4 regions of the Mesorhizobium sp. WSM4841 genome follow, and region 1 is predicted to be linked to each of the others. Evidence: riboswitches for the same ligand, from Rfam matches in the RefSeq annotation. Region 1 holds a riboswitch; each other region holds the start of a gene.
What was found. Region 1 has a riboswitch for thiamine pyrophosphate ahead of thiC (phosphomethylpyrimidine synthase ThiC). Riboswitches for the same ligand answer to the same signal wherever they lie in the genome.
Positions count from the first base shown of each region.

Region 2: another riboswitch for thiamine pyrophosphate. It lies ahead of thiB (thiamine ABC transporter substrate binding subunit); the one in region 1 lies ahead of thiC (phosphomethylpyrimidine synthase ThiC).
Region 3: another riboswitch for thiamine pyrophosphate. It lies ahead of AC0L14_RS10935 (YkoF family thiamine/hydroxymethylpyrimidine-binding protein); the one in region 1 lies ahead of thiC (phosphomethylpyrimidine synthase ThiC).
Region 4: another riboswitch for thiamine pyrophosphate. It lies ahead of AC0L14_RS12885 (YkoF family thiamine/hydroxymethylpyrimidine-binding protein); the one in region 1 lies ahead of thiC (phosphomethylpyrimidine synthase ThiC).

Region 1 is NZ_JBVVQC010000040.1:9,436-14,911, reverse strand. Features, by position in the region: gene AC0L14_RS30765 (cytochrome-c peroxidase) at 1-365, opposite strand, end outside; gene AC0L14_RS30760 (transcriptional regulator) at 1,162-1,422, shown strand; gene AC0L14_RS30755 (hypothetical protein) at 1,796-2,071, shown strand; partial or broken gene AC0L14_RS30750 (7-carboxy-7-deazaguanine synthase QueE) at 2,140-2,514, shown strand; TPP riboswitch at 2,796-2,912, shown strand; gene thiC (phosphomethylpyrimidine synthase ThiC) at 3,016-4,851, shown strand; gene thiO (glycine oxidase ThiO) at 4,848-5,476, shown strand, end outside.
Region 2 is NZ_JBVVQC010000009.1:191,057-196,532, forward strand. Features, by position in the region: gene thiQ (thiamine ABC transporter ATP-binding protein) at 1-220, opposite strand, end outside; gene thiP (thiamine/thiamine pyrophosphate ABC transporter permease) at 220-1,839, opposite strand; gene thiB (thiamine ABC transporter substrate binding subunit) at 1,933-2,946, opposite strand; TPP riboswitch at 2,990-3,104, opposite strand; gene AC0L14_RS13935 (thiamine diphosphokinase) at 3,207-3,851, shown strand; gene AC0L14_RS13940 (ABC-F family ATP-binding cassette domain-containing protein) at 3,853-5,476, shown strand, end outside.
Region 3 is NZ_JBVVQC010000007.1:140,891-146,366, reverse strand. Features, by position in the region: gene AC0L14_RS10955 (ABC transporter permease) at 1-282, opposite strand, end outside; gene AC0L14_RS10950 (ATP-binding cassette domain-containing protein) at 279-1,289, opposite strand; gene AC0L14_RS10945 (superoxide dismutase family protein) at 1,487-1,996, opposite strand; gene AC0L14_RS10940 (sulfite exporter TauE/SafE family protein) at 2,132-2,908, opposite strand; TPP riboswitch at 3,224-3,336, shown strand; partial or broken gene AC0L14_RS10935 (YkoF family thiamine/hydroxymethylpyrimidine-binding protein) at 3,327-3,470, shown strand; gene AC0L14_RS10930 (ABC transporter permease) at 3,556-4,356, shown strand; gene AC0L14_RS10925 (ABC transporter ATP-binding protein) at 4,353-5,111, shown strand; gene AC0L14_RS10920 (ABC transporter substrate-binding protein) at 5,108-5,476, shown strand, end outside.
Region 4 is NZ_JBVVQC010000008.1:240,053-245,528, forward strand. Features, by position in the region: gene AC0L14_RS12865 (NAD(P)/FAD-dependent oxidoreductase) at 1-596, opposite strand, end outside; gene AC0L14_RS12870 (hypothetical protein) at 599-724, opposite strand; gene AC0L14_RS12875 (aspartate aminotransferase family protein) at 868-2,244, shown strand; partial or broken gene AC0L14_RS12880 (IS1 family transposase) at 2,888-3,109, opposite strand; TPP riboswitch at 3,192-3,304, shown strand; gene AC0L14_RS12885 (YkoF family thiamine/hydroxymethylpyrimidine-binding protein) at 3,295-3,903, shown strand; gene AC0L14_RS12890 (alcohol dehydrogenase family protein) at 3,913-5,022, opposite strand; gene AC0L14_RS12895 (aminotransferase) at 5,032-5,476, opposite strand, start outside.

The DNA of each region.
Region 1 (5,476 bases):
AAGACAGCGTTCAGTACCGTCGGCGCGTTACGCGGTCCCTTCTGCCAACCATGGCCGATCGAGCTTTCATGATTATCGTCGCCCCCGGTGGCCAAGTTGTGGCACGAATTGCACGACAAGACGCCTGACGCCGAGACGCGTGGATCGAAGAACATTGCCTTGCCCAGGGCTATCTTCTCCGGTGTGATCGGGTTGTTGGCGACTGTCGGCGTGATGGATGGTAGAGCCTTGAAGGTGGCCCGTGCCGTTTCTCTGAGGTATACGGGGATCGTTTGCGCAGCAAAAGCGATGGCCGGCAACGCGACAGCCACCGTAGTGAATAGGATTTTCACAAGTGATCTCCCTGCGTTTTGCACGGAAGCCATTGTTGATATGCGGTTCGTGAACGCCTTGCGCTACAGGCGGCAATCCTCTTTGCATAGAATTGGTTCTGACGCGGACCTGACATATTGTCTTCCTTCGTTGCCTTGCGCCCGATGTCACCCACAAATGAACGCCAGTCGAAATCTCCTGTCGCCTCTCGAGAGGCATCAAAAGTCGTGCCAACTGAGCAGAAGGAACCTCCGGGGGATTTTCTACTATTATTCAATAAGTTGAACGAATTCGCAGCAAAGCGCAGCCGTACTCCGGTGTCGCGGATCTGACAAACCCAACAGTCTGGCTGAAACAGAGAGATGTTGGTCCCTCAGCGCTTTGTCCGATGGGCACCCGGCCTCCTGCATTGGCCGGAGGGGACCACACGGTATTAACGTTCAAGATGAACGCCGCCGGCAAGCATCCCTGGACAGTCCCCGCTGATACTTTGACGCTAGTCCGCGCGCTGGTGCGCCTAATGCCCGACCTCCAGATCGCGCGGCTCCTCAATCGCGCCAGTAAGCCGACGGCGCGTTGAAGCGGCCGCGCAATCATCGATGTGAGCGTCATGACGGCGCTGCGCACGGTGTCGTCGAGTTGTGGCCACTGGACCAATCCTCGTAAAGCGAGCCAAGGTTCTTGATCTAAACGGCGGCGGCCGCCATATTAGCGTAGCGCCTCTCACACGTTCGAGAGTGATCGCGTTTTTGGATGCCGCCCGCTCGGGCTGTTTGGGCATCCTATTTCAACATCGGCGGCCGCTTGTTTCGAGTTATCGAGTGGCCGATCTCTGCATTTGGAGGCAAAATGACCGCAACGCCTTTCGCGCTGCCCGAGGCAGTGCTTACCGCAATCTCAAACGGAAAACCCGTAATTCAGGCATATCGGGAACATCTTGGCTATTCGACCGAGGACATTGCCGTGACCAGCGGTCTGACAGTCGAGGAGGTCGGGCTGATCGAATCTGGCTATCGTTTCGACAAGGGCTATCGCGATCGGATCGCTCGGGCGCTTGGCTTGGCTGAGAGTGTCTTCGATGAAATCTCGGCCATCCCGAACGCTGCCTGACGTCGGCCTCTGAAGATTACCCGCCGCCTGCCAGGTCGGATCAGAATCCTACGGGTATATCAATACCCTTACGGCGGCGGGGCCGGTGTCAGAATTCTTATTTCTACGGAATCGATTCGCTCTGCGGAAGATCGGCCTCATGGCGGGCGACACGGATGTAACCTTGGCCCGCACGAGAGGCCAGATCTGTGGATAGAGAGAACCGGCTAGCCGCGTTGACGGGTCGCTAGGAAGCCAACAAGACCTTGGGAACAGACCCAAAGGAGGCCAAGCGAAAATACGCAGAGGTTGGCTGCCGAATTTGAGCGCGAGCCGGTTCACACGCCGCTTAGAGAATGGAAACGATCCGGGACGTGGCGCGCCGGCGCCCATTATGAACGAGCATAAGTCGCGGACTATCACCGACCGAGAGGCGCATCACTTTGCCAAAGCCGTCCACGATGAATGGATCACAAAGTTCCGAGAGAATCCGAGCGAACAGCTGCACTGGCACACCGGCCGCTACGAGGGCATGTGGACAAAATATTCCCTACCCGATGGTGGTGCCGAACTACGCGGCGCAACGATCAGCGCTTGCGAAGTCGAGCGGCTTAGACGAAAGGTTTCGGCGAAACCGCCCGAGGCCATCAGGGAAGGTTCGTCACGATGAAAGCGATCCCTTGCCCGTTCTGCACAAGCTGCGAGGTTAGGCCATATGAGACGGACGAGGCGCGCGTTGCAGATCTCGACGTGCTGGTGCTAAGCCCCAAGCCGCCCTCAAGCGAAATGACGACAGATTGGGCCGTGTTCGACACCTGCATCGAGGCGGCCCAGGATAAGCCGCAGATGGCGCTCAAGCTCGTCGTCTTCGACGATGATGATTTTGCTTATGCCAAAGACGCCGCGGCGCGCTACCCACACTTACCCGTCTATCTGCAACCCGGCAATCACACGCCGCCGCGTCCCGGCGACGAAGACGCGTTCATCGACATGGTCGGAGTGATGAAGCGCATGGAATGGCTGGTCGAAAAGGTGACCCGCGACAGGTGGTGGCAGGCGCGTGTACTGCCGCAGCTTCATGTTCTGCTTTGGGGAAACAAACGGGGCGTCTAGCCGAAGGGGAAGGATTTGCCGACGACGAGCAAGACAGACATCTATAGCAATCTCACCCAACTGGGCGGCAGCAGCGTCGTTCCGGAAAGCCCCGAAAACACCGTGCTGGAAAAGGCACCGAATCCGCATGAGGGCTCGCCTTATTGGGGGCGCTTCACCGCTCCTCTGGGGCGTGACTTGCTCTCGATACTAGCATGCTTTTCCGCTGGGTTTGTTTGGTCGCCGATCACCGCTACGGGACGAATGCGCTTGACAAAATAGTGACGGGCCGTTCAATTCGATGCATTCACCAGGGGAGTCCCGGCAAGGGGCTGAGATACTGCTGGCTTTCGCGGCGCAGTGACCCGTTGAACCTGATCCAGTTCATACTGGCGTAGGGACGGTGCAAGCGCTTTGCGGGAGTTTACGCCCGAGGTCCTGTTTCGACAGGTCGACAGAAGCGTCTTTTCATCCTTCCGGCACAGAACTGGGTCTCCAATGCATGAGCAAAGGAGCCTCACGATGAATGCCCTCACCCCCGCCGTGTCGACGGGACCACTGCCCGCCTCGCGGAAAATCCACAAGCCCGGTGCCATCCACCCGCAGATCAGGGTGCCGATGCGCGAAATCTCCGTCCATCCGACAGCTGGGGAGCCGCCTGTCACCGTCTACGATCCATCAGGCCCCTATACCGACCCGACTGTCGAAACCAGCATCGAAAAAGGCCTTACCCGGCTTCGCCGTGAATGGATTGCGGCGCGCGGCGATGTCGAGGCCTATGACGGCCGCCATGTCCGGCCGGAAGACAACGGATTCGTGACTGGCGAGCGGCAGACGCCGGAATTTCCCATTCGCCACCGACCGCTCAGGGCCAAGGCAGGCGAGGCGGTGACACAGCTTGCCTATGCTCGCGCCGGCATCATCACGCCCGAAATGGAGTTCGTCGCCATCCGCGAGAACCTCGGCCGCGAGATCCTGCACGGCAAACTGCAGCGCGACGGCGAGGCCTTCGGCGCCGCAATTCCCGATTTCGTCACACCGGAATTCGTGCGCGAGGAGGTAGCGCGCGGACGCGCGATCATTCCTGCCAACATCAATCATCCCGAGAGCGAGCCGATGATCATCGGTCGCAATTTCCTGGTGAAGATCAATGCCAATATCGGCAATTCGGCGGTCACCTCCTCGATGGCCGAGGAGGTCGAAAAAATGGTCTGGGCGATCCGCTGGGGCGCCGATACGGTGATGGATCTGTCGACCGGCCGCAACATCCACAACATCCGCGACTGGATCGTTCGCAACGCACCGGTGCCGATCGGCACGGTACCGCTCTATCAGGCGCTCGAAAAGGTCGGTGGCATCGCCGAAGACCTGACCTGGGAGGTATACCGCGACACGCTGATCGAACAGGCCGAACAAGGCGTCGACTATTTCACCATCCACGCGGGCGTGCGGCTGCAGTACATCCCGCTGACGGTTGACCGGGTCACGGGTATCGTCTCGCGCGGCGGGTCGATCATGGCCAAATGGTGCCTCCACCATCACCGGGAGAGCTTCCTTTACGAGCATTTCGCGGAAATCTGCGACATCTGCCGAGCCTATGACGTGTCCTTTTCGCTCGGCGACGGGCTTCGTCCGGGCTCGATCGCTGATGCCAACGACGCGGCGCAATTCGCAGAGCTGGAGACGCTCGGCGAGCTGACGAAGATCGCCTGGGCAAAGGACTGCCAGGTGATGATCGAGGGGCCTGGCCACGTGCCGATGCACAAGATCAAGGAGAACATGGACAAGCAACTCGCCGTCTGCGGCGAGGCGCCATTCTATACGCTTGGACCGCTGACGACCGACATCGCGCCGGGCTACGACCACATCACCTCAGGCATCGGCGCCGCGATGATCGGCTGGTTCGGCACCGCCATGCTCTGCTACGTCACACCGAAGGAACATCTCGGCCTTCCCGATCGCAACGACGTCAAGATTGGCGTGATCACCTACAAGATCGCGGCGCATGCCGCCGACCTGGCGAAGGGGCATCCGGCGGCGAAAGTCAGGGATGACGCCCTTTCCCGCGCGCGCTTCGAGTTCCGCTGGGAGGACCAGTTCAACCTGTCGCTCGACCCCGAAACCGCGCGCTCCTTCCACGACCAGACCTTGCCCAAGGAGGCGCACAAGCTGGCGCATTTCTGCTCGATGTGCGGGCCGAAATTCTGCTCGATGCGCATCTCCCATGACATTCGTGCCGAAGCGCAGAAGGAGGGCATGGCGGCGATGGCGGCGAAATACCGCGAGGGCGGCGATCTCTACGTGCCGGCGGACGAGACCAGCGCACCGCTCTTGCCACAGGCGTGTGAGCCATCATGAGGGTCCTGGTCAAAGGGGCCGGCGTCGCCGGCCTCACCGCGGCCTTCGAACTCGCCATCCGCGGCGCGGCGGTGACGGTTGCCGAGACGAGGCTTAGCCTCGGCGGCAATGCGTCGTGGTTCGCCGGCGGCATGCTGGCGCCGTGGTGCGAGCGTGAAAGCGCCGAGCAGCCGGTGTCTGACCTCGGACGCAACGCCGCCGACTGGTGGGATGCGGTAACGCCAGGCCAGGTGACGCGGGCCGGAACACTGATCGTGGCCGCGCCGCGCGATGTGGGCGAACTCGAGCGGTTCGCCAGCCGCACCTCGGGTCATCGGCGTGTCGATGAAAATGCAATCGCGTTGCTGGAGCCCGACCTTGCCGGCCGCTTCCGCAGCGGATTGCTGTCCCCCGACGAAGCGCATCTCGACCCGCGCCGGGCGATAACGGCACTTCATGACAAGCTCGCGGCCATGGGCGTCGAATTCCGCTTCGAAGCAGACGCCCCGACTGTTTCCGGTTTCGATCGCCAGATCGACTGCACGGGAATGGCTGCGGTCGACGACAGGCTACGCGGCGTTCGTGGAGAGATGCTCATCCTGCACATGCCCGATGTCTCGCTGTCACGCCCGGTCCGGCTGCTTCA
Region 2 (5,476 bases), on a different contig from region 1:
CGCCGACATCGGCTCCGCCGATCAGCACGCGGCCCGATCGCGGCGTCTCAAAGCCGGCCACCAGATTGAGCAGCGTCGATTTTCCCGAGCCGCTCGGCCCCATTATGGCGGTGATCTTCGAGGCGGCGAATTCGACATCGAATAAAAATGGCGCTTCGCGATAGCTGAACGAGACCTTTTCCAGCCGCACAGCCGTACCGCTTTCCGCGCTGTTGAGCATCATGATTTTTCTCCCCGCCCCAGCCAGTCAGCGGCCAGGACAAGCGCAAGACAAACCAGGCCGAGCAGCAACGCCAGGCCTGCCGCGTCCATCGTGCGGTAGCTGCCCATGCGCGCCAGCAAGAGGTAAGGCAGTGTCTGCAGGGAGTCGCTGCCGAACAGGGCAATGACGCCGAGATCGCCGAGCGACAAAGCCATGGCGAACGCGAAACCGGTGGCGAGCGGCCGCCGCAGCGACGGCCAGTCGACCAGCCGGAACCGGTTCCAGCCCGAAATGCCAAGCAGCAGACAGAGCCGTTCGTGGCGTTCGCTCGCCGCATCATAGCCGGGGCGAATGGCGCGGATGGCAAACGGCATCGCCATCACCGCATTGACGGCGACGACCATGACAGGGGCGATGGCAAAGACGTCGCTGACGGTCCGCAGGAGCAGGAACCAGCCGGCGCCGATGACGATGGGCGGCACGACGAGGACGAAGCCGGCGCCGGTATCGGTGGCGTATTCGAGCAGCGTCCTGGCGCCGACGCGACGCCTTAAGGCCAGCGCCCGTCGTGCCATAACGAGCGACAGCGACAGCGCCACTGAAAGCAGCGCCGCCAGCAGGGCGAGCACGGCGCTGGTCAGCGTCGCCTGCCGCACCGCGCTCTCGCCCGCCAGCCGACCGAGATCGGCGCCAAGGCCTGACGTCACCATGGCAGCCATCGGCCCGGCGACGAACAGCAATGCGAGAGCGATCAATGCTGTATTCAGCACGGTCTCGGCCGGGCCGGCCGAAAGATAGCGGCGCGGTGCCACCGGCAGGTTGGCGTCGCCGACGATGTTGGCGCCAAGCCGCATCAATGCCAGCACCACGACGAAGGTCAGCGCGATCTGCAGCAGTGTCAGCGTCACCGCGCGGGCAGGATCGAAATCGAAACGCAGTGCCTGGTAGATGGCGACCTCCAATGTCGTCGCACGCGGCCCGCCGCCCAGCGTGAGCACGATGGTAAAGGATGTGATGCAGAGCATGAAGACAAGCCCGGCGACGCCCGGCAGCGCCGCACGCAGCGTCGGCCATTCAATCAGCCGGAAGGCGGGTCTGGCGCCCATGCCGAGCTGGCTCGCCAACCGCCACTGGTCGGCCGGCACTGTCGTCAGCGCTTCAAGGAACAGCCGCGTGGCCAGCGGCAGATTGAAGAAGACATGGGCGATGAGGATGCCGGACAGGCCGTATATGCCCGGCCAGCCCTGACCGGCAATCGCGGTGAGCACGCCGGCGAAATAGCCGGCACGGCCATAGAGAGCCAGAATGCCGAGTGCGGCGACGATGGCCGGCAGCGCAAGCGGCACGGCGAAGAGCTGCAGGATCAGGCCGCGACCAAAGAAGCGCGGGTGCCGCGACAGCGCCCGCGCAACGAACAGCGCCGGCACGACGGAAAGCAGTGTCGACAGCAAAGCCTGCCACAGCGTGAAACGGGCGACGCGGAAGAGGTAGGAATCGAAGGCCGACATGGCGCCGGACGGGTCGCGGGCGCCTTCGACGATGAGCCCGGCGAACGCTCCGCCGATCAGCAGCGCAACAGCGGCAAGCGCGATGGTGCCGGCGGTGACGCGGGGATCGGCAGGATATCCGGTATGCATGCCGCCCTGCCTAATTCAACGATCGTCGAAGCAGAAAATATGGCTGAGGTCGAGTTCCCGGGCGCCGTAGAGTAATCATCTTTCAATCACAAGCTACTTGCTCATCACCGACAGCCATTCGTCGACCCAGGCCTTGCGATTGGCGGCGACCTCTTCCGGGCTGAAAAGCAAAGTCTTGGTCGGCTTGACGAGCTTGTCGAAAGCCGGATTGAGCGGCTTCTCGGTCTTGCCGGCCGGGAACATCCAGTTGGTCTCGGGAATGACATCCTGGAATTTCGGTCCGGTCATGAAAGTCAGGAACTGTTTCGCCAATGGGTTCTTCGCGCCTGACGTGGTGATGCCGGCAACCTCGATCTGCAGATACGCGCCCTCCTCGAAGGACGCCGCCTGATAGCGTTCGGTGTTTTCGGCGACCATGTGATAGGCCGGCGACGTGGTATAGGACAGCACCATCGGCGCCTCGCCCTTGGTGAACAGGCCATAGGCCTCGCTCCAGCCCGGCGTCACGGTGAGCACCTTTGCCCTAAGCTTGGCCCAGGCTTCCGGCGCCTTGTCGCCATAAACCGACCTCACCCACAACAACAAGCCGAGACCGGGCGTCGAGGTGCGCGGATCCTGGATGACGATCTTCTCATCGGCATTGCCCTCGACCAATTCCTTCAGGCTCTTCGGCGGCGTCTTCAGCTTTTCGGTGTCGTAGACGACGGCGAAATAGCCATAGTCGAACGGCACGAAAACATCGTCGCTCCAGCCGCCCGGCACATTGACATCGATGACGGCACCATGCGGCGAAAACAGGCCGGTGGCCTTGGCTTCCGCAGTCAGATTGGTGTCGAGGCCGAGCACGATGTCGGCCTTGGTCGCGGCCCCTTCCAGCTTGACGCGGTTGAGCAGGGCGACGCCGTCGGCGACCGCGACGAATTCGAGAGTACAGCCGCATTCGGCCTCGAAGGCCTTCTTCACCGCGGGGCCTGGACCCCAGTCGGCGGTGAAGCTCTCATAGGTATAGACGGTGAGTTTTTCCTGCGCGGATGCCGGCCCGATGCCGGCGGGAACAGTCGCCGCAAGCAGCACTGCCGAAACTAGAGTGTATAAAAACGTGCGCATCGGCGCCTCCTTCGTTCGCGTTGAAAGGAATTGAGGCGTCGGGCTGTCCGAAACGTCTAATCCCTCCGCCGGTACAAACCGGATCAGGTTCAGCGGGTTGGCATGGTCGCCTCTCAGCTGGTTCGCGAAGATCGCGTCCAGCACCCCGTTAGAGCGTTTCGACACATAGGCCCGGCCTGGTTGCGGCGCAAGCGGAAGTTTGCCGGGCATCTGGAACGCGGCCTTCCGTTTGGCAAGCAGGGCTGGTAAGGGCCACGCATATGAGCAAATTCACCATCCTGCTTGGCGGCGATCTAATCCGCACGCCGCTGCTCGACCGCCAGGTCGAAGGCTCCCGTGTCATCGCCGCCGACGCCGGCATGAGCCATGCCCGGACGCTGAACCTGACGCCGGAACTCTGGGTCGGCGACTTCGATTCGGTGCCGGCGGACTTGCCGGACGAGCTGGCCGCCGTGGCCCGCCAGGTGTTTCCGGCAGAAAAGGACAAGACCGACGGCGAACTGGCTATCGCCGCCGCGCTCGAACGCGGCGCGACCAGTCTCGTGCTCGCCGGCGCGTTCGGCGGCAAGCGCACCGACCACGCCTTCCTGCACCTGGCGCTCAGTGTCCGACTGGCCGAGGCAGGGACGGAGGTGCTTTTGACCAGCGGCGCACAGGAAGGCACTCCCTTGCTTCGCGGAAAGGCCGGCTTCGACTACGCCGATGGCACGCTGTTTTCGATTCTCGGCTTTTCCGACCTTACCGGCCTGACCGTGACCGGCGCCAAATGGCCGCTGAACCATATCGAGATGGCGTTCGGTTCGTCGCTGACCATTTCCAACGAGGTCAAGGGCCGGCTGGAAATTGCGCTGAGCAGTGGCCGCGCGCTGTTGCTCGCCCACCCATTCCCCTTACCTGGAAGCTGACATGGCGCCGCCACTTCTCAATCTCGACGGCATAAAACTGACCTTCGGTGGCACGCCGCTGCTCGACGGGGCGGAACTGACGGCGTCGGCGGGCGACAAGATCGCTTTGGTCGGCCGCAACGGCTCGGGCAAATCGACGTTGCTCAAGATCGCTGCGGGATTGATAGAGCCGCAGGACGGCGAGGTGTTCCGCCAGCCCTCGGCGACAGTGCGCTACCTGCCGCAAATGCCCGACTTGGATGGTTTCGCCAGCGTCCGCGCCTATGTCGAGGCGGGGCTCGGACCCGCCGACGATCCCTACCGCGCCACCTATCTGATGGAGCATCTCGGCCTGTCCGGCGACGAGCGGCCGAACGATCTCTCCGGCGGCGAGGCGCGCCGTGCCGCCCTTGCCCGCGTCATGGCGCCGGAGCCCGACATTCTCCTCCTCGATGAGCCGACCAACCATCTCGACCTGTCGGTCATCGAATGGCTGGAGGAGGAGCTGGCCCGCACCTCTTCGGCGCTGATCGTCATCTCGCATGACCGCCGCTTCCTCGAGCGCGTGTCGCGCGCCACCGTCTGGCTCGATCGCGGCCAGACCCGCAGGCTGGACAAGGGCTTTGGCCATTTCGAGGAATGGCGCGACACCGTTCTGGAAGAAGAAGAACGCGAGCAGCACAAGCTTGGCCGCCAGATCGTGCGCGAGGAGCACTGGCTGCGCTACGGCGTGACTGCAAGGCGCAAGCGCAACATGCGCCGGCTCGGCGAACTGCAGACCATGCGCCAGCGCTTTCGTGGCCATCGCGGCGCCGAGGGTGCGGCGACCATGGTGGCCAGCGACGCCGCCGAATCCGGCAAGCTGGTGATCGAGGCCAAGACCATCGAGAAGAGCTTTGGCGACCTCACTGTGGTCAAGGGCTTCTCGACCCGCATCCAGCGCGGCGACCGCGTCGGCCTGGTCGGCCCGAACGGTGCCGGCAAGACGACACTGCTGAAGATGCTGACCGGCGAATTGAAGCCGGACTCAGGCACGGTGCGGCTCGGCACCAATCTGGAGATCGCCACGCTCGACCAGAAACGCGACGCGGTCGATCCGCAAGAGACACTGGCGCAATACCTCACCGACGGGCGCGGCGAGAACCTCGTCATCAATGGCGAGCAGCGCCACGTCGTCTCCTACATGAAGGATTTCCTGTTCAAACCGGAACAGGCGCGCACGCCGGTGCGCGAGCTTTCGGGCGGCGAGCGGGCGCGGCTGCTGCTCGCCCGCGTGTTGGCGCGGCCGGCGAACCTGCTGGTGCTCGATGAGCCGACCAACGACCTCGACATGGAGACGCTGGAATTGCTGCAGGAACTGGTCGCCGGTTTTGCCGGTACGGTGATCCTGGTCAGCCACGACCGCGATTTCCTCGACCGCACCGTGACCAGCCTGATCGCGCCGGACGGCGGCGGCCGCTGGATCGAATATGCCGGCGGCTATTCCGACATGCTGGCGCAGCGCGGCGGCACCAGGCTGGACGACCGCAAGGCACGGCCAAAGGCCGAGACCAGCGAAGTGGTGGCGGCAGGCAGGAGCGAAGCACCCGCGCCGAAGGGCTCAAAAAAACTGTCGTTCAAACAAAAATTCGCGCTGGAATCGCTGC
Region 3 (5,476 bases), on a different contig from region 1:
CATGCCCGAATAGACTGCGTTGAACACCACGGTCTGAACCAGGATGCCGGGTAAGAAGAATTGCAGGTACTCGCCAGGCGAACCGGCGAGCGCGCCGCCGAAGACGAAGGTGAAGAGCAGGGTGAACATGATCGGAGTCATCACCAGATCGAAGAGTTGCTCCGGCACATGCTTGAATTTCAGCACCGCGCGCCACCCGAAGACCAGCGCGTTGGAAAGGGCTGATGGGGTCCTAGGTCGGGCGACGCTTTGCAGCCGCTGCAGGGATGTCGTGTCGATCATGGCTTGTCACCTGCCTTCCGGCTTTCACCGAGGCCCGGCTGGCCCGTCAGCGCGAAGAAGACCTCCTCGAGGCTGGGTTGGCCCATGGAGAAATCCGACAGCTCGATGCCGGCGGCGACCAGATCGGCCAGCGCCTCATTGGCGGCCTTCGCTGTGCCGGCAAGGACGGAGAGCTCAGCGCCTTCGGCGCTGCGTTGGACAGGATGTTCCAGCCGGCGTTCCAGAATGGTCGCCGCTTGGTCCGCCCGTGCAACATCGGCGAGCGCGACATGGAGAAAGCCGGAGCCGGTGGCCGCCTTCAGTTCGCGGCTGGTACCCTCGGCGATCTTCCTGCCGTGGTCGATGACGGCGATACGCGCTGCAAGTTGATCGGCCTCTTCGAGATATTGCGTGGTGAGCAGGATGGTGACGCCGGCCTCGGCGAGGCCGCGGATCATGCCCCAGACATCCTTGCGGGCGTTCGGATCGAGGCCTGTAGTCGGCTCGTCGAGGAACAGCACGCCCGGCGTGACGACCAGCGAGGCGGCTATGTCGAGCCGCCTTCGCATGCCACCCGAATAATCCCTCACCTGCTTCGTCGCCGCTTCGGACAAGCCGAAAGCCGCGAGCAGGTCGTCCGAACGGGTTTTCGCGGCGCGACCGCGAAAACCCCAGAGTCGGGCGAGCAGGACGAGGTTCTCCCGGCCCGTCAAGTCCTCGTCGAGCGAAGCGAACTGCCCGGTCATCGCGATTGCCGCACGGACCGCATGCGGGGCCTGCACGAGATCGTGCCCCATCACGGTCGCAGAGCCGGCGTCGGGGCGCGACAGCGTCGCGAGCATGCGCATCAGCGTTGTCTTGCCGGCACCGTTCGGACCCAGGATGGCGAAAATCATGCCGCGCGGCACATCGAGATCGACACCATCGACGGCGCGCAGCTTGCCGAACGTCTTGACCAGGCCGCGGGCGGAAATGGCTGACTGGACAAAACCCTTGGAGGGCAGGCCCATAGGAGAAGTATCGTTCATGCAATCATCCGGCAGTCGCAAAATGAAAGGCCAGCTTCGGCGCGATGGGTGCGTCGTCAATTTCTCTGCAGGCGCACGAACTTACCGTCTGGCTTATCCTCGTGCCAGAGGCTCCGACGACGTACCACTACCTGGCCGCTGAGGCTGAAAGCCGGTCCGATCATATGTCGGACAGGTCTCTAATCATCTTGGGGTTTTCACTCGATCACGGCGCAGGCCTGACGATTTCCGGCATCACCGGCAGGCTGGCTTTTGTAGTCGTCCTGTCCGCCGTGGATCATCAATGCCTTGCCTCGTATCGCCGTTTCTCCACCATCCAGCTTGACCATGCCGTTGAAAGCCTGGGCACGCAAAACGCCGTCGGCGCCGACCCGCTGATTTGGCATATCGCCCGCGTGCGGGCCTTTTCCAGTGAGGTATCCATGTTCGGCATTCGTCGGATTGAAGTGCCCACCGGCCGAGTCATGGCCGGTCTGATGGTCGCACTTTCCGGTTTCATGAACATGGAACGCGACCCACTCGCCCGGAGGCAGTCCTGTTACCTCCAACGCTATCAGCACGCCCTGCGCCGTCTCGGTCAGCGTGGCCGTGCCATTCTTCTCGCCGGCCATGTTGACGAATTCGGCTTTCGCGGTCGCGGTGTCCTGAGCCGCTGCAGGCATCGCGACCGCCAGCGCCAACCCTGTTGTTGCAACCAATCTTCTCATCGACTCGGCCTCCGGTTGTCCAAGCAAGCCAAACAACAAAGGGGTCTCTTCGTTCCATTTGGCAATTGAGTTTTTTTGTCTCCCGCACAGCCGCCAGGGAAGCGACGCCGACAACCTGTTCGATGTGTCTTCAGTTTACACCAATTCGAAGAGTTGCGCGGTTTGCCAGCCTGCAAGCAGTATGATGAGAATACCAACGAGCCTGAGAAGCGTCTTTTCTGCGATTGACTTCACTACCCAACCGGCCATCGGCGCTGCGACTACGCCGCCAAGAATCAAGCCGGCGACAGAGAGTAGATTTTCCGTTGGCTCTCCTGCCTCCGCCCAATGGCCCGTTACTAATGCAAACAAGAAGGTCAGAGACACCGAGAGCGTGATGAGGAACTCGCTCGCATTTACCGTACCAATAACGTAGCGGGGCGTCCCGCCAAAACCGAGAAGGCCCGTCGTTACGATGGGTCCCCATCCACCACCCCCTGCGGCATCGAGAAATCCACCACCAAGTCCAAGCGGAGGTACCGCGCCTGCAGGGACCGGCTTACTCGGGATCCGCCGGAATGAACGGAACAGGAGCCAAGCTCCGACAAGCGCCAGATATGTGGTCACATATGGCTTCATGATCGCTCCCTCAAACGAGGTGAGCACATAAGCGCCGAGAACGCCGCCGAGAACACCAAATGGCATCAGCCGCCAGAAAAGCTTCCAGTCGATATTGCGGTGATAGAGGTGAGCCGAACCTGAGGCCGCAGTGGTAAACAGCTCCGCTGCGTGAACTGAAGCCGAAGCGTGTGCAGGAGACACGCCAAACCCCAGTAGGGTTGTCGAGCAAATCACGCCGTAGGCCATGCCGAGAGCCCCGTCGACAGCCTGAGCTACAAACCCTACGAGCGCAAAAAGGATAAATTCCTGCATTTGGCTCTCCAACAAAGCGCGGGTCGTAATTGGCGAAAGAGGAACCGCTGCCTACAACGGATGCAATTTATATCTTCATGCTTCCACAATTCACCAAACGCCTGGCATCGACAATGGCGACGAACGGGAAACTGTCCGCTCGATCGACGTCTTTCCCGATACCTTCAAAGTCATGTGGCTTCTCAGAATATCGAGAGCGATCTCGAACAGGATGCCGGGTTGTCACTCTTCCCTGTCCTGCGCCGCGCCTCCTCGACCTGAGGTTTCACGAGTCGGACGCAGGCTTGCAGCTCCACCCCATATCTGTTTAATTGCCGGCATCCACAGGGGTGCTCCGTATCGTCGGGGCTGAGAGCTGGGCTGCAAGCCCGTAAACCCTAGAGCTGATCTGGATAATACCAGCGGAGCGAGGCGGGCGATGTTTTCTGGCGCACAGATTTCTCTTTCTCCGACAACCGGCGATTTCGTCGGTGTCGTCATCTCCGCGCTCGATGCGCTCGACCCTTGTCGCGATCGGTTGCGCATAGGCACAGACGATATTTCGACGCTGCCGGTCGGCCCGCTCCAGGGCCATCTCACGATCGAGCTTACGGTTTCGGCCAACAGCCCGACCCTGCGCTGATCTTTTCGCACCAGACAAGTCTCGCATGTCTCAACCTTTCTCCGCCGCGCCGCGAATCGCAGCCTTGTTCGCCAAGGTCGGACCGGCCTTGCTATCGGTTGGCACGCTGGTTTTGGCTTGGGACCTCTATGCGCGCATCTCGGGCATCTCGCCCACCACGCTGCCCGCGCCGTCACGCGTTCTCGCCCAGGCCATCCGGCAGCGCCAGGCGCTGCTCGACAACACCGTGCCGACGATCAGCGCCACATTGGCGGGCTTCGCCTGCTCGCTGGCCGTTGCCTTCATCCTTTCGGTGCTGATCGACTTCTTCAACCCGCTGCGCCGTGCCCTGTTCCCGGTGTTCATCATCAGCCAGACCCTGCCGCTGGTGGCGATCGCCCCGCTGGTCGTTCTCTGGTTCGGCTTCGGGCTGACGCCGAAGATCACGCTGATCGCCCTCGTGACTTTCTTTCCCATGCTGGTCGCGCTTGTGCAGGGTTATGACTCGACGGATCGGGACATCTCGGCGCTTCTGAGTTCGATGGGCGCTTCCCGCATGCGCATTTTCCTGCTGGCCCGCTTGCCCTCCTCGCTGCCCTATTTCTTCGCCGGACTGCGCATCTCGATCACCTATGCCGTGGTGGGCGCCATCTTCGCAGAATATGCCGGTGCGGCCAAAGGGCTCGGCATCTACATGCTCAACGCCAAGAACAATTTCCGGCCCGATCTCGTGCTGGCGGCCGTGCTGGTCAGCGCCTTGCTCACGCTAGCCCTGTTTGCTGCTACGGTACTGATCCAGCGCGTCGTCATGCCATGGGAGCGGCTCGATGGCGCACGAAAATCATGAGCAGGCGGCTGGAGCTGCGCCAAGTCAGGAAGCGTTTTGGCGACATCGACGTGCTTGCCGACATCACCCTGCACATCGAGCCGGGCGAATTCGTTTCAATCCTCGGCCCCTCCGGAGCCGGCAAGTCCACGATCTTCAGCTTGCTGACGGGCGGTCTCGGAGGCCACGGCGGCGATGTCGACTTCGACGGGCGGCCACTGGCCGACACGCGCCGACCGTTTGCCTTCATGCCGCAGCACGACGCCCTGATGCCCTGGCGCACGGTTATCGACAACACCGCGCTCGGCCTGGAAGTGCAGGGCATGTCCCGCAAGGCGGCGCGCGACAGGGTGGCGCCGTTCTTCGGCGAATTCGGCCTTGCGGGCTTCGAGCATAAGTATCCGGCGCAGCTCTCGGGCGGAATGCGCCAGCGCGCCGCGCTGTTGCGCACCGTCGTGCAGGACCGCGCCATGCTGTTGCTCGACGAGCCGTTCGGCGCACTCGACGCCCTCACGCGCACCGGCATGCAGCGCTGGCTTCAGACGATGTGGGACCGACACCGCTGGACGGTCCTGCTGATCACCCACGACGTCCGCGAGGCGGTCTTCCTGTCCGACCGCATCTATGTGCTGAGCGCCCGCCCCGCCCGCGTGCTGCGCGAAATCATCATACCTCTTTCGCGCCCGCGCAAGGATCTTGCCTCGTCGGAAGCCAGCGCCATCGAAGCCGACATCCTCGATACCCTGCTCGATCCACAGCCCGCCCAAAGGACATGACCATGCTTTCCAGACGCCTCTTCATCGCTGCCGCATTGATCGCCGGGTTCGCACCCGTCACGTCCGTCTCCGCCCAGCAGACTGTCACCGTCGCGCTAGACTGGACGCCGAACACAAATCATGTCGGGCTCTATGTCGCCCAAGCGAAAGGCTTCTACGCCGAGGCCGGGCTCGACATGCGGATCCTGCCCTACACCGACACTGCGGCCGGTACGCTGATCGCCAACCGCGTGGCCGATTTCGGTATACTGGGATCCATAGGATTGTTCACCCAACGCACGGCCGGCGCCGACCTCGTCGCCACCTACGCCATCATGCAGACAGAAGCCGGCAGGCTGGTGTTCAACGCCGACCGCGCCGATATA
Region 4 (5,476 bases), on a different contig from region 1:
GTGGCGATTTCAAAGCGCTCGCCGCTTGTGCCGTCGACCGTGTCGAGCGCGATGCGCCCGCCCTCGATGCGGCCGCAGACGATGCGGGTGTTGAGGCTGAGCGCCGCCCCGTGCTCCTCGGCGTCGCCCAGCAGCGCAAGCATCAGGGCATGGCTGTCGATGATGCCGGTGGCGGGAGACAACAGGGCCGCCGTGCACCGCAGCTTGGGCTCCAGCCTGCGCGCCTCTGCAGCGGTCAAGGGCGTCAAATCGCCCGCACCGCAAGCAGAGGCGTTGGCCAGGATGGAAGCGAGCACCGGCTCCTGTTCGATATTCGTGGCGACGATGAGCTTGCCGCAGCGCGCATGCGGCACCGCCCGCTCCTGGCAATAACGGTAGAGCCTTTCGCGACCTGCCACGCAGAGCCGGGCCTTCAGCGATCCGGCCGGATAGTAGATGCCGGCATGGATGACCTCGGAATTGCGCGAACTGGTCCCGGTGCCGATGGCGTTCTCGGCCTCGAGGATCAGGGTATCCATGCCACGCCGCGCCATCTCTCGCGCGATCGCGAGGCCAATGACGCCGGCGCCGGCGACGATGCAGTCGACATGGTCCACGATCAGGCCACCTCAGCCTTGTTGTTGTGCCTGCTGGTGACCCGTTCGGGGATCAAGTCTTGGCGACGCGCACCGCCGGCTTGGCGCAGGTTCTCGCGTTCCAGGGCCTCGAAGCTGAAATTCTGCATGTCTTCCGTCCATCCGCCAGCCCTTCCGAAAGGGGCTTGACACCCTTACAAGAAACGGATGCACCAGGCAGCATTAATCGAGAGGCCGATGCGCGCCGAACGGCGGCAGGACGCACGTCCCGGCATGCAGGACAGGAGCCATCATGGACGCTCGACCGAATTCTCCCGAAGCCCGCGACATCAGCTACCACATGCACGGCTACACCAATGCCCGCAAGCATGAGGAAGCAGGGCCACTCGTCATCGAGAAGGGCGACGGCATCTATGTCGAGGATCTCGCCGGCAACCGTTATATCGAGGCGATGGCCGGGCTTTGGAGCGTCGCGGTCGGCTTTTCGGAGAAGCGGCTGGTCGATGCGGCGGTGCGCCAGATGTCCAAGCTGCCTTACTATCACGACTTCGGCTCCAAATCGCATTCGCCGCTGATCGATCTCGCCGAGAAGCTGGTGCAGATGGCGCCAGTGCCGATGAGCAAGGCGTATTTCACCAATTCCGGCTCCGAGGCCAACGACACGGCCATGAAGATGATCTGGTACCGGTCGAATGCGCTCGGCCAGCCGGCACGCAAGAAGATCATCAGCCGCATTCGCGGCTATCACGGCGTCACCATTGCCTCTGCAAGCCTGACCGGGCTGCCCAACAACCACAATTCCTTCGACCTGCCGATCGCCAATGTGCTGCACACCTCGACGCCGCACCACTGGCGCGAGGCGCTGTCAGGCGAGAGCGAAGCAGAGTTTTCGAGCCGGCTTGCCGACGATTTGGAAAAGCTGATCCTGGCCGAAGGACCGGAAACCATCGCCGCCTTCTTCGGCGAACCGATCATGGGCGCCGGCGGCGTCATCGTGCCGCCGGCCGGCTATTGGGAGAAGATCCAGGCGGTGCTGTCGAAATACGACATCCTGCTCGTCGCCGACGAGGTCATCTGCGGCTTTGGTCGAACCGGCGAGATGTTCGGTTCGCAGACCTTCGGCATCAGGCCTGACATCATGGTTCTGTCGAAGCAGATTTCTTCGTCCTACCTGCCAATCTCGGCCTTGCTGATCAACGAAAAGGTTTTCGAGCCGATTGCCGACGAAAGCAATCGCATCGGCACCTTCGGCCACGGCTTCACCGGCGGCGGCCATCCCGTTGCGGCGGCAGTCGCGTTCGAGAACCTGAAGCTGATCGAGGAGCGCGACCTTGTCGGCAACGCGCGCACGGTCGGCGCGCATATGCAGAAGCGGCTGCGCAAGCTCGAATCGCACGCGCTTGTCGGCGAGGTGCGCGGCGTCGGCCTGATCGCGGCGGTCGAACTGGTCGGCGACAAGGCGAACAAGACGCCGTGGGAGACGGCCGGCGCGCTGGGCGGGCTCGTCAACGGTTTCATGCAGCAGAACGGCGTGATCTCGCGCAACATGGGCGACGCGCTGGCTTTCTGCCCGCCGCTGATCATCACCGAGCCACAGGTCGATGAGATGATCGACGCGTTCGAAAGATCGCTTGAAGCCGCGGTCAGGCAGGTCGGATTACCGAGCTGATCAGGTCATCCGAAGGCAGAGGCTGAATGGGTAAGGTCGGGCTTGCGAACCCTGAACAAAAAACCCGCCTCGGCGGCGGGTCGTTGGCGCAAATCAGCACCATGGCCAAATCAGTAGCATAAATGCCGTCACCGGGCAATCGATCGCGCGCTCGGGTAGTGGGTCAGTTTGAAATTCGCTGACGCCAATGGTCGCTTAATATGCCTATCAGCGCCATTGCTGCGACAAGCGCTGGTAGGAATCCGAATGCGAAGCCGACCAGCAGGTCTTCACCGTCATAAGTGCCAGGATATTTTAAACTAAAATCACCACAAGGTCCGATGCCTAGGACCAAAGTGAAGTGAAGAACTTCGCGATTAAAGTAGATCAACCACACTGCCGAGAACACCACCGCGTAGCCTGCGACGCGACTGAGAACAGATATTTGTCTGGAACCTCCTCTCAGTATTCGTACGAAGTTAACGCTGACGAGAACAACGCACACGAGAAGGAACGGCGAGCTTAGCACAGCTCCTGTGGTGAAAGGACCGTTGGCACCCTGAGTGCACGTGCCGGTGTATCCCAATGCCTGTAGTCCAAATGCAACCAAGAGCATTGATAGAGCTATGCTTGACACGCCGCGCCTCGAAACTAAGTTGGCATGCTTTTTGTAAGGACCACGAATCATTGGCTTTTCGGCTTCCTTGGCTTCGATCAACGCAACGATGTCAGCAATCTCCCAAAGCTTGCCAGTCACACCAGCAGCCATCGCCGGGGTCATGCGCAACGTGGCATGGATGCGCACGAAATTGTAGTACATGAAATGAAGCGCGACGGCGTTGGCGTTAGCCTCGACCTTCTTTGAGAAGCCGTTGGACAGCCGAGTTCAGCCCCTAATTTCAAACTGACCCACTACCCGCGCTCGCGATGACCATACTTGAACATCGTTTGCGCCGGTGCTACGTCGCCCATATCGACAGGGGCGCTCCGTATTGCCGGGGCTGAGATGGAAGGTGCCAAGCCCTCGGTCCCTCAAGCTGATCTGGGTAATGCCAGCGGAGCGAGGCGACCGTGTTTTCAGGTGCACAGATTTCCCTGTATCCGATGTGCGACGATTTCGTCGGCGTCATCCTCAAAGCTATTTCGGCGATGGATTCCTATCGGCCGAATTTCCGCATCGAGACCGACGACATCTCGACGCTGATCGTCGGCCCGCCGGAACAGCTTTTCCCGGCCATGCGCGATCTGTTCGCCTCGGCGGCGGCAAGTGGCGCCCACTGCGTGTTGTCGGCGACGGTGTCGCGCGGCTGCCCCGGCGAGCCCGACGATCCGATCTGCACACCGATTTCCGGCAGCAGTCACGAGCTCTCCCTGGCCCAGCGCATCGGCGCGGCGCGGTCGCATGTCGACGGTGCGAAAAAGCTCGGCCAAGAGGTCGCCGCGCAGTTCTCGCTCTATCCGCTCGGCGAGGGCCATCACATGGACGAGATCTACGGCTGCATCGACTTTCTCAAGACTTCGGGCGTCTTCGACAGGTCGAAGAATTTCTGCACCAAGCTGAGAGGCGACACCGGACCGGTGTTCGCGACGCTATCGGAAGCCTTCCTTCGCTTTGGCGCGCCGCAAGGCCATGTCGCGCTCGACTTTACCGTGTCGGCGAACAGCCCGAGCCCTTGTTAGTCTTGGCTGTCAACGGGTTGCAGCGAAATCGGAAACGGCATCCGGAACGACTACCAGCTTGCCGACAAAGTCCTTGGCGATGAAATCCGCTTGGGCGCGGTGGAAATCGGAGAGCCTGTAGACGCCGCCGACCAGCGGCCGGATTTTCTTCTCCTCGATGTAGCGGACGATACGGCTGAAATCGTGCCGCGTGCCCTGGCTCGAACCATGCAGCTGCAATTGCTTGAGATACATGGTGCGCAGATCGAGCTGCACGACCGGGCCGGCAATCGCGCCCGCGGTGGTGTAGCGGCCTTCGGGCCGAAGGATGCGCAAGAGGTCATTGAAGATCGCACCGCCGACCAGGTCGGCGACCACGTCGATCGGCTGGCCGTCGGTCGCGTCGTTCACGGCAGCAGGCAGATCGGCAACGCCACGGGTGATCACCGCCTCGGCGCCGATGTCGAGCACCGCCTGTTCCTTACCCTTGCCGACGACGGCATAGGGGATGGCGCCGCGCGCCCGCGCCAATTGCACGATGCCGGAGCCGACGCCGCCGGAGGCGCCGGTGACCAGCACGCGCTCGCCGGCCTTCAATGCGGCGCGTTCCAGCATTTGTTCGCCAGTGAGATAGGCGCAGCAAAACGTGGCGAGTTCGATATCAGTCAGGTCAGTGGCGACGACATGGGCATTCTCGGCCGGCACGGCCTGGTACTCGGCATAGCCGCCGTCACGGCCGTGGCCCATATAGTCGATGTCGGCGAGTGAATCGTCGTTGCGGTTGTAGATCGAGAAATCGACCATCACCCGTTCGCCGATGCGGGCCGAAGAAACACCGTCGCCGACAGCAACGATGTTGCCGACGGTGTCGGTGCCCTGGATGCGCGGGAAAGTCAGCGTGTTGCCCTGACGCCGCCAGGTCGACACGGCGGCGGCATCTTCCTCCGTGCCGTAGGCGCCCTGTCGCACCCAGACATCGGTGTTGTTCATGCCGCAAGCGGTGACCTTGACCAGCACCTCGCCCGGGGCGGGCGAGGGCACTTTCACGTCGGTGCGATAGACAAGCTTTTCCGGTCCGCCGTGACCGGTCAGTAGCACGGCGGCCATGGTGACGGGGAGGGGTTTGGTCATGGCATTCATGTCGGTTCTTCAGAGGTTCGCAAACACGCTCTTCACCGCATCCGCCGTCTTGGAGACGACGATGTCAGCCTCTTCGCGGGTGAGGCACAGCGGCGGCGCAAAGCCGAGAATGTCGCCCTGCGGCATGGCGCGGCCGATGACACCACGCTCGCCAAGGGCTGTCGCGACCTGCGGCCCGATCTTTTGCGAGGCGTCGAAGAACACGCGATCATCTCTGTCGGCGACGAACTCGACCGCCGCCAGCATGCCGTCACCGCGCACCTCGCCGACATTCTTGTGGCCGCCGACGGCTTTCGCCAGCTCGGCGCGGAAATAGGCGCCGGTTTCGCCGGCATTGGTCACCAGGTCCATCTCGTCGATCAGTTCCAGGTTGGCGACGCCGGCGGCAACGCAGATCGGATGCGCCGAATAGGTCCAGCCGTGGCCGATGCTGCCGAGCTTGTCGGAACCCTGC